4 regions of the Mesorhizobium sp. NZP2077 genome follow, and region 4 is predicted to be linked to each of the others. Evidence: riboswitches for the same ligand, from Rfam matches in the RefSeq annotation. Region 4 holds a riboswitch; each other region holds the start of a gene.

Region 1 (3,950 bases), 3.1 Mb from region 4:
CGGAAAGCTTTTCGGGATCGGGATTGCGGTAGGCCACCAGGAACGGTGCGGCCAGCAGCGCCAGGCCGACGACCAGTGCCACGCCGATGAACAGGACGATGGGCAGGTACGAACTGAGGAGTGCGTTCATGCTCGGCTTTCCGTTGGAGCCAATCCACTTTGATTACAGCACCGGACCTTAATGCGGAAGCGTGACAGTTTAACCGCTGAACCGTTTTAAGGAGCCTATGCTGCAACGCGGCGAGGGTTAGCGCAGCACTTCCAGCGAAGCAAGTCAAACCTTGTTCAAAACACCGGCCTGGACGGCATGTCGCGCTAAACTGGTCCGATCAGCTCCTGTTTGATTTCCTTCATTTTGTACTCCACTTTTGTCTCCTGACAGGGTTACCGCCAAAACCCTGCTAGCATGGGCTGGAATCACCCGTCTGTATGACGGCAAACGAGCCATAAGAGTCGCATCCGAATGAAGGAAAAGATCTCGCTTGCCATGGCCCGGCGCATCGCGCTCGCCGCTCAGGGATTTCTCGCTCCCCGCCCAAATGGTACGCCCGATCGCCGCCACTTCGCCCGTGTCCTCTCCCGCACCGGCCTGCTGCAGATCGATTCCGTCAGCGCGGTGGTGCGCGCGCATTATATGCCGCTCTATTCGCGCCTCGGCCCCTACCCTCTCGCCCTGCTCGACAATGCCGCCGTGACACGCAAGCGCACGGTGTTCGAATACTGGGCGCACGAGGCCTCCTTCCTGCCGGTCGAGACCTACCCGCTGATGCGCTGGCGCATGCAGCGCGCCGAGCAAGGCGACGAGATGTATCTGGGGCTGGCCAAATGGGGCCGCGAGCACGCCGCCTATATAGAAGAGATCTACCGCGAGGTCGTCGCGCGCGGCCCGATCGCTGCTTCGGCGCTCGAGGGCCAGAAGGGTTCGGGTGGTTGGTGGGGCTGGAGCCATGCCAAGCACGCCTTCGAATGGCTGTTCTGGGCCGGGCGCATCACCACGGCGCACCGCCGCGGCTTCGAGCGCTTCTACGACCTGCCGGAGCGCGTGCTGCCGCAAGCGATCCTCGACCTGCCGGTACCGGCCCCCGAGGACGCGCATCGCGAATTGCTGCGCATTTCGGCCCGCGCCCACGGCGTCGCGACATCAGGCGATTTGCGCGACTATTTCCGCCTGTCGCCGGCCGACATGAAGGGCCGGCTGGAGGAACTGGTCGAGACCGGCGAACTGGTGCCGGTGCGCGTCGAAGGCTGGGACAAGCCGGCTTACCTTCACAGGGACGCCCGTTTGCCCCGAAAAATCGAGGCCCGCGCCTTGCTGGCGCCGTTCGATCCGGTCGTCTTCGAACGATCGCGCTCGGAGCGGCTGTTCGATTTCCACTACCGCATCGAGATCTACACACCGGCCGAAAAGCGGCAATACGGCTATTACGTCCTGCCCTTCCTGCTCGGCGACAGGATCGTCGCACGCGTCGACCTCAAGGCCGACCGCCCGGCGAGCGTCCTGCGCGTGCACGCGGCCTACCCCGAGCCCGGCGCGCCGCCTGAAACCGCGGCGCAACTCTTCGAGGAATTGAAGCAGATGCAGGGCTGGCTCGGCCTTGAACGGATGGAAGTGACCCCCGCCGGCGATCTGGGCCCGGCGCTGGCCGACATGGCGGTGTCGTAGCCGCGCGTTGACACCGCCGCCTGCAAAAGCCTAAATCCGCTCCAGACGGTCCCTTGCCCGCAACGGCAAGGGCTAAGAGGGAATGCGGTGCGGGACAAAACCCCAAATCCGCGGCTGTCCCCGCAACTGTAAGCGAAGAGCCAAGGCCGAAAGCCACTGGGAGGTTCCCGGGAAGGCGGCACCCAAGGCGATGACTCGCGAGCCAGGAGACCTGCCGTCTGCGACAAGATAATCCGATCGCCCGGCGGGTTTCCGGGCAAGGAGCCCGGTTTTTGGACCACTACAGCAGTTTTTCGGCTGGCACAGCGGATATTCCGTCCGCCGATGGCGATGCTTTGGCCGGCGTCACCGTCATTGTCTGCGCCTCCTGCCGCGATGAAACCGGCTCGGATGCCCATCCGCGTGCCGGCGAACTTTTGGCCGAAGATACGCGCCAAGCCGCAGCGGCCGACACGATCCGCGTTCGCACGGTCGAATGCCTCGGCAATTGCAAGCGCCGTCTCAGTGCGGCCATCCTGCGCGATGGCTGCTGGAGCTATGTGTTTGGCGACCTGACCCTGACCAGTGGCGCCGACCTCGTCACTGGCGCAAAGCTCTTCGCCACTTCGACGGACGGCCTCATCCCATGGCGCGGCCGGCCTGATTCCCTCAAGCGCGGCCTCGTGGCGCGTATTCCACCTCTCGACATGCTGAAGGACCAACCATGAGCGCTTCCGTCTCCCGTGTACCCTGCACCGTCGTCACCGGCTTTCTCGGCGCCGGCAAGACGACGCTGGTTCGCCACCTCCTGGAAAACGCCGGCGGCAAGCGCATTGCCATTATCGTCAACGAGTTCGGCGACATCGGCATCGACGGGGAGATTTTGAAAGGCTGCGGCATCGACACCTGCCCCGAGGAAAACATCGTCGAACTGGCCAATGGCTGCATCTGCTGTACCGTCGCCGACGATTTCGTGCCGGCGCTCGACAAGATCCTGTCGCTGACGCCGAAGGTCGACCATATCCTGATCGAAACCTCGGGCCTGGCCCTGCCCAAGCCGCTGGTCCAGGCTTTTCAGTGGCCGACGGTGAAGAGCCGCGTGACCGTCGACGGCGTGATCGCCGTGGTCGACGGCCCGGCGCTGGCCGAAGGCCGCGTCGCCAACGACATCGACGCCTTGCAGGCGCAGAGGACTGCCGACGACTCACTCGACCATGACGACCCGGTCGAGGAGGTGTTCGAGGACCAGATCGCCTGTGCCGACCTGATCATCCTGTCGAAGAGCGACCTGATGGATGCCGCCGGTTCGGCCCGCGCCAACGCCATCATCAATGAACATTCCGCCCGCGCGGTAAAAATCGTGCCGACGTCGCATGGCAAGGTCGATTCCTCGGTGCTGCTCGGCCTCGGGCTCGCCGTCGAGGACGATATCGAAAACCGCAAGTCCCATCATGACGGCGCCTTCGACCACGAGCATGACGACTTCGACACCTTCATCGTCGACATTGCCTCGGTCGCCAATCCCGACGAGCTGGCAAAGCGTGTCGCCACCGCCGCCGAACAGGAAAACGTGCTGCGCGTGAAAGGCTTCGTCGAGGTCGGCGGCAAGCCGATGCGGCTTTTGCTGCAGGCCGTCGGCCCGCGCGTCAATCATTACTACGACCGCGCCTGGACGGCTGAGGACGACCGCCGCTCACGCCTCGTCGTCATCGGCCTCAAGGGGCTGAACCGCCCGGCAATCGAGCGTATACTCGCCGGCTGATTTCAGACACGGGCCGCGATGCACATCCTAACCACGACCTCCGCCTCGCTCGACGATCTCGCCGAGCCGGTCGATCTGCGGCAGACGCCGGCGGATATCGTGGCCCTGTCCTTCACCGACAGCGACCTCGCCGGCCTTGCAGCCGCGTGGAAGGCGGATGCCGGCCGCCTGCCCTCGATGCGGCTGGCGGCGCTACGCGACCTGCGCCACCCCATGTCCGTCGACCTTTGGGTCGACAGCGTCGCCCGCCACGCCAAAATCATCCTGGTGCGCATCCTCGGCGGCTACGACTGGTGGCGCTACGGCTGCGACCAGCTTGCCGCGACGGCCCGCGAACGCGGCATCAAACTGGCGCTGCTTCCGGGTGAAAGCCACGACGAGGATCTGCGCTTGATCGAAGCCTCGACACTGCCGCGTGAGGAATTGGATAGCCTGCTCGGCTATTTCCGTGAGGGCGGCCCGGCCAATATGAGCGCGCTGGTGCGCAGGCTGGGAAGGTTGGCGGGGGCGGAGGCAGCTGTCACCGAGCCGGTCAGCGTGCCGAAA
Region 2 (3,950 bases), 3.2 Mb from region 4:
CGCCTTTCTGCTCGGTGGCGCGTTCTTCACCATTGCGCTCGACGCGCTGGGCTCGACCGCCTTCATGCGCTCGGTGCGCTCCTATGAGCGGGCGCAGATGGCGGCGGTCTACCGCACCTATCTCGATTTTTCCGAGCTGACGCCGCCGCTGGTTTATTCCGTAGTGCTGATCTTTTTCGGACTGGGCTCGGTGTTCATCACGCTCAGCCTGCTGGCGGCGGTTTGCGGCTTCGTGACGTGGCGTTACCTGCCGAAGTCTCTCTGACGATCAGGGCATTGACCAAAGCGCCGCGTGGCGCTCGCGCACCCAATTGTGGAAGCGGTGCAGGTCATATTCCTCGGGCATCAGCACGCCAGATTGGTGGCGCATCGAGCGCAGGCCCCTCTGGTTGACCTCGCAGATCGCCGCATCCTCTTCCAGCACCTGTGTGCCGAAGGCGACGATGTTGTCGATGTCTGTCGCGGCCAGCGCCTCGGGCGCGAACAGCCATTCGGCGACAAGCTCCGTCTGCTCGGGGCCGAGCGGCAACAGGCGCACGGTCCTGACATAATCGACATGACCGACGATGAACATCGAGGGCAGGCTGGTGGCATAGGTCTGGCCGGCGGCGCGTTCGGCTGGCGTCAACCCCGAGAAGACCGGCCCGTGCGTCCGGCCATCGCGCGACCAGGTTTCGGCGCCGGCGCGCAGGCCACCGGAAAACTCCGGCGCGTCATTGTCGGCATGGCGCGTCCATTCGGGATCGTCATGCCGGCTCATCAGGCCGCGGCCATAGATCGGCACCAGCCGCGACAGGTCCTTGTGGACGCCCGGGCAGTGCAGGCACTCGTTGAAGTTTTCCCAAAAAATCTTCCAGTTGCAGTTCATCACCTTGCGCAGCACATGGCCTGAGACCAGCGTTTCCAGCGGCCAGTTGCCGAGATTGCCGGAGGCGGGATCGAAGGATGCCTGCGCCGAGCCGCCCGCGTTCTCCAGTAACGCGTCCTCGTGCAGATTGATGAACACGAAGCCGCGCCACACCGACAGCGCGACGCGATAAAGCGGGTGGTCGGCCTTGTCGAAGCCGTCCGGCAGCGATTTCGACGGCACGCGCACGAGGTCACCGCGCAGCGAATAGGACCAGGCATGGTAGGGGCATGTGATCAGCCGCGCCTTCAGCCGGCCCTCGCTCTCCTGGCACAGCTGCGAGCCGCGATGGCGGCAGGTGTTGTGGAAGGCGCGCAGCTCGCCGGTGTCGTCGCGCAGCACGATGATATCCTGCGTGCCGATGCGGAATCGGCGGAAGGCCAGCGGCTGGGCCAGATCGGTCTCGCGGCAGACAAGCAGCCAGTTTTTGTACCAGATGGCATCAAGGTCACGCTGATAGGCCGCCGCATCCCAATAGGCCGATGAGGGCAGCGTGGGTTCGGCCTGGGTCAGGCCGTTATAGGGATCGCGCTCGCTCGCAATGGGCTGCATGGCTGGCTTCCTGTGAGGACGCCAGCCGACACCCGGCCGGTGCAATTGTCAATTGTCGTGCCCAGGACCACCTGACTTGTCGGCATGGCGCAATCGCGCTGATTGCCGGCGGAATTTGGTTTGCCGCGTGTCGTGATTTTCCCTATAGTCACATGGTCGTCGGTTCCGTTTTGGAGCCAAGAGGGAATGCGGTGCGGGCTCGTTTGTTGCCCAATGCCGTGGCTGCCCCCGCAACTGTGTGCGGTAGTCCTCTCCATATGCCACTGAAGATTCGTCTTCGGGAAGGTGGAGAAGGGCGCTGATCCGCGAGCCAGGAGACCTGCCGACGACGGCAAAACTGACAGGCCCTCGGGTGGAGGGTGAAAGGACAAGATATGACTACCGCTTCCGTCTCCCTCGGTGCCTCCGTCTCCTCGCAGTCGCGCTTCATGCAGCTCGCTCTTGCTGCGTTTCTCGGCATTTTCGTGATGGGCTTTGTCGGCTTCTCGCATATCGATGCGATCCACAATGCGGCTCACGACTATCGCCATTCGATGGCGTTCCCCTGCCACTGACGAGGATCTAACATCATGAACCTGTTTCGCAACGTCGTGTTCATCGCGGCGATCGCAGGGCTCGTGGCTGGCGTCGTCCTCGCCTGCATGCAGGCCTATGCCACCGTGCCGCTGATCCTGAAGGCGGAAGTCTACGAACAGGCCGGCGGTGGCCACAAGCACGACCATGCCGCGGCACCGGCCGCAACGGATACCACTGCCATGAGCACGGCCGCCCCGGCGGGGAATGCCATGAGCACTGCGGCGCCGGCCCTGGCCGAAGCGACTGCTCCGGCGGAAGACGAGGGTTGGACGCCGGCGGACGGTTTCGAGCGTTTCGCCTTCAGCGTGCTTGCCAATATCGTCACCGGCATCGGCTTTGCGCTGATCCTGGTCGCTGTTTCGGAATTCGCTGGTGGCATCGGCACCTGGCGCCAGGGCGTGTTCTGGGGCCTGGCCGGCTTTGCCGTGTTCACGCTGGCGCCTGGTCTCGGTCTGCCGCCGGAACTGCCGGCCATGCCTGCGGCCGATCTGACGCAGCGCCAGATCTGGTGGTGGGCAACGGTGGCGGCGACCGCAGCCGGGCTCGGCCTGATCGCGTTCCGCAAGTCGCTGCCGCTGGCGATCCTGGCCGTGGCCTTGATCGTCGCGCCGCATATTGTCGGCGCGCCGCAGCCCGGCAGTTACGAGACAGCAATTCCCGAAGGTCTGCATCACCAGTTCGTGGTGGCGGTGACGGTGACCAATCTGGTGTTCTGGCTGGTGCTTGGCGCCGTCGTCGGCGTGGTGCGCGGACGCTTCACCGGCACCGCGACCAGCCTGCGCGACAGCTTTGCCTGATCGCGGCAAGCTGACCTTCATCATCGGCGGTGCGCGCTCCGGAAAGAGCGGGCACGCCGAAACCCTGGCGACGGAGTTGCCGTCACCATGGATTTATATTGCCACCGCGCAAGCCTATGACGACGAGATGCGCGAGCGCATCGCGCTGCACCGCTCGCGGCGCGGCGAGGGCTGGACGACCATCGACGCGCCGCTCGACCTTGCCGGCGCGATTGAGGCCCTGCCAGACAACCAGCCGGTGCTGGTCGACTGCCTGACGCTGTGGCTGACCAATCACATGCTGGCCGATCACGAACTTGAGCTGGAATGCCGGCGGTTGGCGGATGTGCTGTCGTGGCCGCGCGGGCCTTGGTTCGTGGTTTCAAACGAAGTCGGGCAAGGTATCGTGCCGGACAATGCCCTGGCGCGCCGTTTTCGCGATGACGCCGGGCGTCTCAACCAGCAAGTCGCGGCGATCGCCGATACGGTGCTGCTGATGGTGGCGGGGCTGCCGCTCAAGGTGAAATGAGATGACCGACATCGACAATAAGGACGAAGAGCGCCATCGCGCCAAGATGGCCAAGCGCAAGGCGGTGCAGGACGCCGAGGTGGCGAGCAAGACGGTCGAGAAGGGTCTGCTCATCGTCAACACCGGCCCGGGCAAGGGCAAGACGACGGCCGCCTTCGGCCTGGCGCTGCGGATGCTCGGCTATGGCAAGCGCGTCGGTGTCGTCCAGTTCATCAAGGGCAAATGGCACACTGGCGAGAAGGATGCGTTTGCCGCCTTCGGTGATCGTGTCGTCTGGCACGCGATGGGCGAGGGTTTTACCTGGGAGACACAGGATCTGAGGCGCGACATCGCCGCGGCGCAAGCTGCCTGGGCCAAGGCGCTGGAGTTGATCGCCGATCCGTCGATCAGTCTTGTCGTGCTCGACGAGCTCAACATCGCGTTGCGCTACGATTATCTTGACCTCGAAGAAGTGGTCGCTGCGCTGAAAGCGCGGCGCGAAGGCCTGCATGTTGTCGTCACCGGCCGCAATGCCAAGCCGGCCCTGGTCGAGGCCGCGGATCTGGTCACCGAGATGGGCGTGACCAAACACCATTTTTCGGCAGGCGTGAAAGCACAGCAGGGGATCGAG
Region 3 (3,950 bases), 2.2 Mb from region 4:
ACCGCACCTGCCAGCCAGTATTCGCCGCGCGTCTGCGACAGCATGGCCACAATACCGATCGGCGCCATGGCGATCGGCAGGCGCGCGATGAAGCCGGCGGCCGCGAAGCCCTTGGCGCCAGGAGCACGAAAGATTTCAGCATAGGGGTTTTGCATGGGGTTCCTCGACAAAAGGCGATCTGCCAATTACATACGGAGCGTATGAGAATTAGGTAGACCATACGCGAGGTATGTCAATTGGCATACGGAACGTATGTGGATAAGGCCAGACAGAATGCACAGACCCCGCAAAGAGATGATCGCCGAGACGCGCGCCAAGCTGATCGCCGCGGCCCGCCAGGCCTTTGGCACGACAGGCTATGCCGAAGCGTCGATGGATGATTTCACCGCATCCGCCGGACTGACTCGCGGCGCGCTCTATCACCATTTTGGCGACAAGAAGGGGCTGCTGGAGGCGGTTATCGCAGAAATCGATGGCGAGATGGCGGCCCGGGTGAATGAGGTCGCGTCGAAAGCGCCGACTCGCTGGCAGCATTTCGTCGACGAATGCACGACCTATATCGAAATGGCGCTGGAGCCGGAAATCCAGCGCATCATGTTCCGCGACGGTCCGGCCGTTCTTGGAGATCCGGCACAATGGTCGAATGCCAATGCCTGCGTCGGTTCAATGACCGATCATCTGATCGCGCTGCAAGAGGAAGGGGTGGTCGTCCCCAGCGTCGACCCCGAGACTGCCGCACGGTTGATCAATGGCGCCAGCAGCCAGGCGGCGCAGCGGATCGCCAATTCGAACGACCCCGAAGCGACGTCGAAGAAGGTGGTGGCGGCGTTCAAGCAATTGCTGGAGGGGCTGCTCAGGAAACCAGGTTCATAACAGAACTAAAATCCCCGTTCGGCGCCTCGCTGGCCACCCCCGATTGACAATCTTTGGGGTGAGCGCATCCTCCGCAGCCATCTCTGAGGGGAGATTCGGGCCATGTGGGATTTCGAGATCGGCCGGTCGGTGTCCATCATGATCAGGACCTGGCCTTTCATTGTCTTTCGCATGATCATCTATTTCGGCATCACGCTGGCCTACATCGTGGCAACCGGCACCGGCGCCTCCGTCGGCTATGGCGTCGGCCATATCTCCACCGATCCCGACGGGCCTATGTCTTTTGCCCTGTGGGGTGGCGTGGTCGGTTTCGGCATCGTTTCGATCGCCGTCTACTGGATCCGCGAATACATCCTCTACGTTGTCAAGGCCGGCCATATCGCCGTCATGGTCCATCTGATCGATGGCCGGGATGTTCCTGATGGCCAGAACCAGATCGCCTATGCAAAGCAGGTCGTCACCGAGCGTTTTGCCGAGGCCAACATCCTTTTTGTCGTCGACCAGCTGGTCAAGGGCGCCATCCGTGCCATCACCGGCCTGCTCGGCGGCATCGCCGCCTTCCTGCCGATCCCGGGCCTGAGTGGTCTGGTCTCGTTCCTCAACACGGTGATCCGCCTGTCGCTGACCTATGTCGACGAGATCATTCTCGGCTACAACATCCGCATCAATTCGTCCTCGCCCTTCGAGACGGCGCGGCAAGCCGTTGTGCTCTACGCCCAGAACGGCAAGATCATGGTCAAGAACGCCGTCTGGCTGGCAGTCATCATGTGGGGCGTCTCTTTCGTCATCTTCCTGCTGATGCTGGCCCCTGCCGCCGCCATTTTGTTCATGATGCCCGGGCAGCTGGCTGGCTGGGCCTTCGTGCTCGCCATCGTCTTCGCCTGGGCCTTCAAGGCGGCCTTCATCGAACCCTTCGCCATCGCTTGCCTGATGCAGGTCTATTTCAAGACCATCGCCGGCCAGGTGCCCGATCCGGCCTGGGACGCCCGATTGGCCGAGGCGTCGTCGAAGTTCAGGGAGTTGAAGGACAAGGCGCTGGCCTCGTTCGGCGGCTCGCGCTGGGGTCCGGCTGGCGCGACGCGCTGATCGGCGGGCTGCGCCGGCGCAATGGCAGCGATGTTGAGGTCCGCCACGGCTGACTTGAGCTGCGCCTCGCCTTGCCCGCAAAACGTCTCGCTCATGATCAGTTCGGGCAGCGGCAGGCGTCGGCCCCAGCCATGCGTTTCGAGGTCCGGTTTCGGTGCGAACTCGGAAACATGGCCGACGCAGAGATAGGCGATCGGCGTCACGTGCTCGGGAATCGACAGCAGGCCTTTCAGCGCTTGCGGCTCGATGATGCTGACCCAGCCGACACCGACGCCTTCGGCACGCGCGGCCAGCCAGAAATTCTGCACCGCGCAGACCGTGCTGTAGAGATCCATCTCCGGATTGTGCCAGCGTCCCAGCGGCGAACCCTGCGAGCGCCGGCGGTCGCAGGTGATGCAGATGTTGAGCGCGCTTTCGCAGATGCCTTCGAGCTTGAGCTTGCGGTAGAGCGCCTGTTTGTCTTCTTCGATTTCAGGCAGTTCCTGTTCTCGCGCGGCCAGGAACAGGTCGCGCACCTCCGCCCGTCGCGCGGCATCGCGGATGACAATGAAATTCCACGGCTGCATGAAACCGACAGACGGCGCGTGATGGGCGGCAAGCAGCAGCCGCGCCAGCACCTCATCATCGAGTGCGGTGGGGAGGAAATGGCTGCGGACATCGCGCCGCGTGAACATGGCGCGGTAGACCGCGTCGCGCGCCATCTGGTCAAATCCGTCGCCCACAGGAGCGGTCATAGAATCCGGCATCGCTTGTCCCCTTGCGATTGCAGTCCATGTCCGCCGCCTGACCATGCGGATGACGATGCCTGCCAGGCCGGTCTTCTGGCTTGGGATCAACCCGCGTCCGGTGCCTTCCCGTCATCGACAGTGGCATTTACCGGCGCGGTCCCCCTCACAGCGTTGGGCACGCCACGGAGTTCAACCGTGTTCCCGATTCTCCCGCTTGCGGCGGGCACCAGGCAGTGGCCGCGACCTTACGCCGAAGCGCCGGCAGCGCCAATCCCCGCAGCGACGCCAATGGACGCAGGCATGATTTTCCCCAGCCATCAAGCGGCAACGCATGGCCATCGTGGCGCCGGGGCACTAGATAGGGAGCATGACAACCCGTCTTTACACCCACCCGATCTTTCTTGAGCACATCACACCGCCCGGTCACCCCGAGCGGCCGGACCGCTTGCGCGCCATTGAGCGCGTGCTCGACGACGAGGCCTTCGCCGCGCTTGACCGCGTCAAGGCGCCGGAGGGCGACGAGGCCACGATCCTCTACGCCCATCCCGCCGATTTCGTCGCCCGCATCCGCGCTGCCATTCCCGAAGAGGGCCTTGCCCGCGTCGATGCCGACACCACCGCCAGCCCGAAGAGCTGGCAAGCGGTGATCACCGCGATCGGTGCCGCCAACGCCGCCGTCGATGATGTTTTTTCAGGCCGTGCCGACAATGTCTTCGTTGCCGCGCGGCCGCCTGGACACCATGCCGAAAAAACGACGGCGATGGGCTTCTGCTTCTTCAACACGGCGGCGATTGCGGCGCGCTATGCGCAGAAGAAGCATGGCGTCGAGCGCGTCGCGGTTGTCGATTGGGACGTGCACCATGGCAACGGCACGCAGGATATTTTCTGGGACGATCCGTCGGTGCTCTATTGTTCGACGCACCAGATGCCGCTCTATCCCGGCACCGGCGCGAAGAGCGAGACTGGCGCCGGCAACATCGTCAACGCGCCCTTAGCGCCGCAGACCGGCAGCGATGTGTTTCGTGATGCCTTCCTGTCGCGCGTGCTGCCGGCGCTCGACAATTTCGCGCCCGATCTGATTATCATTTCGGCCGGCTTCGACGCGCATCACCGCGACCCGCTGGCCGAAATCAACCTGACCGAAGACGATTTCGACTGGGCGACGGGCCAGCTGATGCAGCGTGCGGCCCGCCACAGCGGCAACAGGCTCGTCAGCCTGCTCGAGGGCGGCTACGATCTGCAGGGACTGGCATTTTCGGTCGC
Region 4 (3,950 bases):
CCGCGACGGCGAGGACGACAGCGTGTAGGTGCGCATCAGCGGCCCGTCCGGTGTCGGCAGTTCCAGCGTCACGAACTGGCCCGGCTTGTAGCGGAACCAGGTCTGGTTGTCGGAGCGGAAGGTGAAGGTCTTGACGTAAGGCGCCTCGTCGCTGACGCCGATCACTTCCAGTACCTGCAGCCTGTCGTTCCAGGGCGCCATCTGGTCGAGATGGCGATAGAGGCCAAGATCAGTCATCGCGTTCATCCCTCAACCTCTCAGGCGACACTGCGCAGCGCCGGCTTGCCATCGTCGGCGAGGCGCGGACCGATGAAGCGGGCGTACCAGTCGACGAACTGGATCACGCCACCCTCATGCAGCTCCGAATAGGGGCCTGGTTCATAGGCCGGCGACAGGATGCCGAAGGCGTTTTCCTCGACGATGCGGCGATCCTGGTCGTTGGTCTCGGTCCAGACATGGGTGAGTTCGGCAAGATCGTAATCGACGCCATCGACCGCATCCTTGTGGACCAGCCATTTGGTCGTCACCGCGGTTTCGGTCGCACTGATCGGCAGCACGCGGAAGGTGACGGCATGGTCGATCAGGATATGGTTCCAAGTCGTCGGGTAGTGATAGTGCATCAAGGTGCCGATGCGGTCGGCCGAGACTGTGTCGGACAGGTTCTTCTTCACCGCCCGCTTGCCGGTCATTGTGTAGCTGACCGCCTCGCGCAGCAGCGGCGCGCGGGTGGCGCGGTATTGTCCGGCCGGGTCGATGCGGAACTTGCTCGGCAGGCCGGCCGCCTCGCACTTCGCCCAGTGCGCCAGCATCTCCGGATCGCTGTCGGCGCCTTGCACGCCGGTCACCGTCGGGGCTTCCGGGAAGGTCTTGCACAACTCCGGGTGATTGCCGGCGCAATGGTAGCACTCGCGGTTGTTTTCCCAGACGAGCTTCCAGTTGCCTTTCTCGACGATCGTGCTCTCGAAGGCGATCTTTGCTTCGCTGAGCCGGTGCGGCTTGAGGTAGGGCTCGATCATCGCCCGCATCGGTGCGAAGTCGGCGGGCTCCTTGGCCAGGCATATGAAGATGTAGCCGGCCACGCTTTCGCAGGCGACCGGCTTCAGGCCGAACTGGCTCTTGTCGAAACCGTCGGCCATCTGGCGGGCAAACAGCAGGCGTCCGTCCAGCTCATAGGTCCACTGGTGGTAAGGACAGACCAGCTTGGCGGCCATGCCCTTGTCGGTGTTGCAGACGCGGCTGCCGCGATGGCGGCAGGAATTGTGGAAGGCGTTGATCTTGCCCTGCTGATCGCGCACCAGCACGACCGGATAATCGCCGATCTGTACGGTGATGAAGCTGCCGGGCTTGGGCAGTTCGCAATCATGGCCGATGAACAGCCAGTCGCGATACCAGATCAGCTCCATGTCCAGTTTGAAGAAATCGGGATCCGTGTAGAACGGCTGCTCGAGCGAGAATCCGTCCCTGCGGCTGTTCAAGAGCTTCAGCATGTCGTCGCGCGTATCCATGTCCTGTCCTCTTCGTTCGCCGCATCGGCCCGAAATCGATCTCGGAAAGCACGATGCGCAAATTCAAAGCCTTGGAGCGCACTTGTGCGTCCAAGTGGACGCACGTCGCTCCAATGACTGATTATGGTGGTGATTGAGGAAGGACCGTACGCAGGCCGGCGAAAGCCGGCATGCGCGATCCGCCTCTTGACCGCCCACCGCGATCAGTCGAGTCTAGAAATCTCGGGCTGGTTTCCGGGCTCTGGAGTGTCCTTGCGGACGATCGCGACACCTTCCCAGGCTTTCGCCCAGTGGTCTCCCGTTGCGACTTGAACTCCACCACCGTTGCGGGGGCAGCGCCGGATTCTGACCGGCTTCCCAATTCTCCGCTCCATCGTCACGAAGCGGCACCTGAGATGACATCATCTAATCACGACAGCGCTTGCGACATCGGCATGAAAGCGACATCGCATCCATGTGGCGCGACACGCATGCGCAACGCTCGGATCAAGGTCAACGGTCACGAGAATCGTTTCGGTGACGGCTGTACCGGCGATCAAAATCGATCCGGAACGTAGAGCCTTCGCAGGCGGCGACAACTATGGCGTCAATGGCGCCAACCAGCCTACCGCGACTCCGGTTGGCAATTCGCGGCACGGCTTCGATCCGTGAAAGCGGCTCGCCGGTCTACAAGCTGCTCAATTCGTCGGGCGACGTGCAGAAGTCCGCCCCTCAGGGCAGCGGCCGGAACCTCTTCGGCCGTTAACAGCCGAAGCTGATGTTCCGAAAAAGAGAGCGGCGGGCCCGGCCCGCCGCTTTTTTGTGTCGCCTTCAGCCAGCAGGACCGGCGGCCTCAGGCTGCTTTTGCTTCCGGCTTTTGAAGCGCGAAGGAATGTCCGTCCGCATCGAAGATATGCAGGTCCTCGGCATTGGCGCTCAGCCGCAGCGTCGAGCCGCGCTTGACCTCGACATTGCCCGGCAGCTTCGTCACCAGCGGCAGGTCGGCGCGGCCGATGTCGACATAGACCAGCTGAACCTCGCCGAGCTGCTCGACATAATCGACTGTTCCCTCGAACAGATAATCCGCGCCTGTGGCGATGATTAGATCCTCCGGTCGCACGCCGAAGCTTACCGCCGCCCCCTTCGCCGAGGCAGGTGTCGTAATCGGCACCGTAGCCTTGCGCCCCCCGACATGGCTGACGACGGTCGGGTTGCCTGATTTGTCGATGGTCGCCGGCAGGATGTTCATGGCCGGTGAGCCGATGAATTGGGCGACGAACAGATTGCCCGGCTTCTTGTAGAGATCCATCGGCGTACCGACTTGCTCGATATGGCCGTCCTTCAACACCACGATGCGGTCGGCCAGCGTCATCGCCTCGACCTGGTCGTGGGTGACGTAGATCATGGTCGTGTTGGGCATCGATTCCTTGAGCTTGGCGATCTCGATACGCGTGGCGACGCGCAGCGCGGCATCAAGGTTAGACAGTGGCTCGTCGAACAGGAACACTTTCGGATTGCGCACGATGGCGCGGCCGATGGCGACGCGCTGGCGCTGCCCGCCCGACATCGCCTTGGGCAGCCGGTCGAGATATTTGGTCAGCTGCAGGATCTCCGCCGCCTGGCGCACGCGCCGGTCGATCTCGGCCTTGTTCTCCTTGCCGATCTTCATCGAGAACGCCATGTTGTCGTAGACGGTCATGTGCGGATAGAGCGCGTAGGACTGGAACACCATGGCGATGCCCCGCTTGGACGGCGGCACGTCATTGACCACTTCGCCGTCGATCTTCAACTCGCCCGACGTGATTTCCTCGAGCCCGGCGATGGAGCGCAGCAAGGTCGACTTGCCGCAGCCCGACGGACCGACGAAGACGATGAACTCGCCCGATTTGATATCGAGGTCGATGCCATGGAGAATGTTGAGATTGCCGTAGGACTTCTTCACTTGTCTCAGATTGACATCGGCCATTGGTTTCCTCCCAGTGATTTCCTCAAAGATTTCAGTCGATACGTCCGAACCAGGCGCCGTAGCCGCCAAGCTCGATCGAACCGGGGCTCGTCTGCCCGGAAAACCCGTGTCCCGGCAAAGGTTGCAGGGGTCGGCTGCCAAGGTCAACCGTGGCCGGCTTGGCGCCGAGGTTGAAGACACAGACGATCTGCTCATTGCCCGCCCGGCGCGTGAAGGCGACGGTGTCGCCCTCGCTTTCGATGAAGGTGATGTCGCCCTTGGCCAGTGCCGGATGGGCGCGGCGGAAGGTGAGGAAGCGCCGATAGTGCTCGAGCAGCGAAGCCTGGTCGCCTTGCTGGACATTGACCGCTTGCGCCAGATGCTTGGCCGGCACCGGCAACCAGGGCTTTGCCTGGGAGAAGCCGCCATTCTTGGCGCTACCATCCCACACCATGGGCGTGCGGCAGCCATCGCGGCCCTTGAATTCCGGCCAGAAACGGATGCCATACGGATCCTGCAAA

What was found. A riboswitch is a leader RNA that binds a small molecule or an ion and turns the genes downstream of it on or off. The one in region 4 is predicted to bind cobalamin.
Region 1: another riboswitch for cobalamin. It lies ahead of HGP13_RS17475 (DUF1636 family protein); the one in region 4 lies ahead of HGP13_RS01865 (aromatic ring-hydroxylating dioxygenase subunit alpha).
Region 2: another riboswitch for cobalamin. It lies ahead of HGP13_RS18025 (CbtB domain-containing protein); the one in region 4 lies ahead of HGP13_RS01865 (aromatic ring-hydroxylating dioxygenase subunit alpha).
Region 3: another riboswitch for cobalamin. It lies ahead of bluB (5,6-dimethylbenzimidazole synthase); the one in region 4 lies ahead of HGP13_RS01865 (aromatic ring-hydroxylating dioxygenase subunit alpha).

What each region holds. Positions count from the first base shown of each region.
Region 1 covers NZ_CP051293.1:3,534,487-3,538,436, reverse strand. The annotation lists gene HGP13_RS17485 (NADH-quinone oxidoreductase subunit A) at 1-130, opposite strand, end outside; gene HGP13_RS17480 (winged helix-turn-helix domain-containing protein) at 464-1,663, shown strand; cobalamin riboswitch at 1,693-1,897, shown strand; gene HGP13_RS17475 (DUF1636 family protein) at 1,936-2,370, shown strand; gene cobW (cobalamin biosynthesis protein CobW) at 2,367-3,404, shown strand; gene cobN (cobaltochelatase subunit CobN) at 3,423-3,950, shown strand, end outside.
Region 2 covers NZ_CP051293.1:3,624,583-3,628,532, forward strand. The annotation lists gene HGP13_RS18015 (MFS transporter) at 1-265, shown strand, start outside; gene HGP13_RS18020 (aromatic ring-hydroxylating dioxygenase subunit alpha) at 269-1,459, opposite strand; cobalamin riboswitch at 1,603-1,801, shown strand; gene HGP13_RS18025 (CbtB domain-containing protein) at 1,834-2,013, shown strand; gene HGP13_RS18030 (CbtA family protein) at 2,029-2,832, shown strand; gene cobU (bifunctional adenosylcobinamide kinase/adenosylcobinamide-phosphate guanylyltransferase) at 2,825-3,340, shown strand; gene cobO (cob(I)yrinic acid a,c-diamide adenosyltransferase) at 3,342-3,950, shown strand, end outside.
Region 3 covers NZ_CP051293.1:5,523,699-5,527,648, reverse strand. The annotation lists gene HGP13_RS27700 (MFS transporter) at 1-155, opposite strand, end outside; gene HGP13_RS27695 (TetR/AcrR family transcriptional regulator) at 274-873, shown strand; gene HGP13_RS27690 (hypothetical protein) at 976-1,959, shown strand; partial or broken gene bluB (5,6-dimethylbenzimidazole synthase) at 2,076-2,660, opposite strand; cobalamin riboswitch at 2,753-2,933, opposite strand; gene HGP13_RS27680 (histone deacetylase family protein) at 3,055-3,950, shown strand, end outside.
Region 4 covers NZ_CP051293.1:412,925-416,874, reverse strand. The annotation lists gene HGP13_RS01870 (hybrid-cluster NAD(P)-dependent oxidoreductase) at 1-237, opposite strand, end outside; gene HGP13_RS01865 (aromatic ring-hydroxylating dioxygenase subunit alpha) at 258-1,505, opposite strand; cobalamin riboswitch at 1,713-1,914, opposite strand; partial or broken gene HGP13_RS01860 (DUF680 domain-containing protein) at 2,013-2,250, shown strand; gene ugpC (sn-glycerol-3-phosphate ABC transporter ATP-binding protein UgpC) at 2,338-3,450, opposite strand; gene HGP13_RS01850 (alpha-glucosidase family protein) at 3,482-3,950, opposite strand, start outside.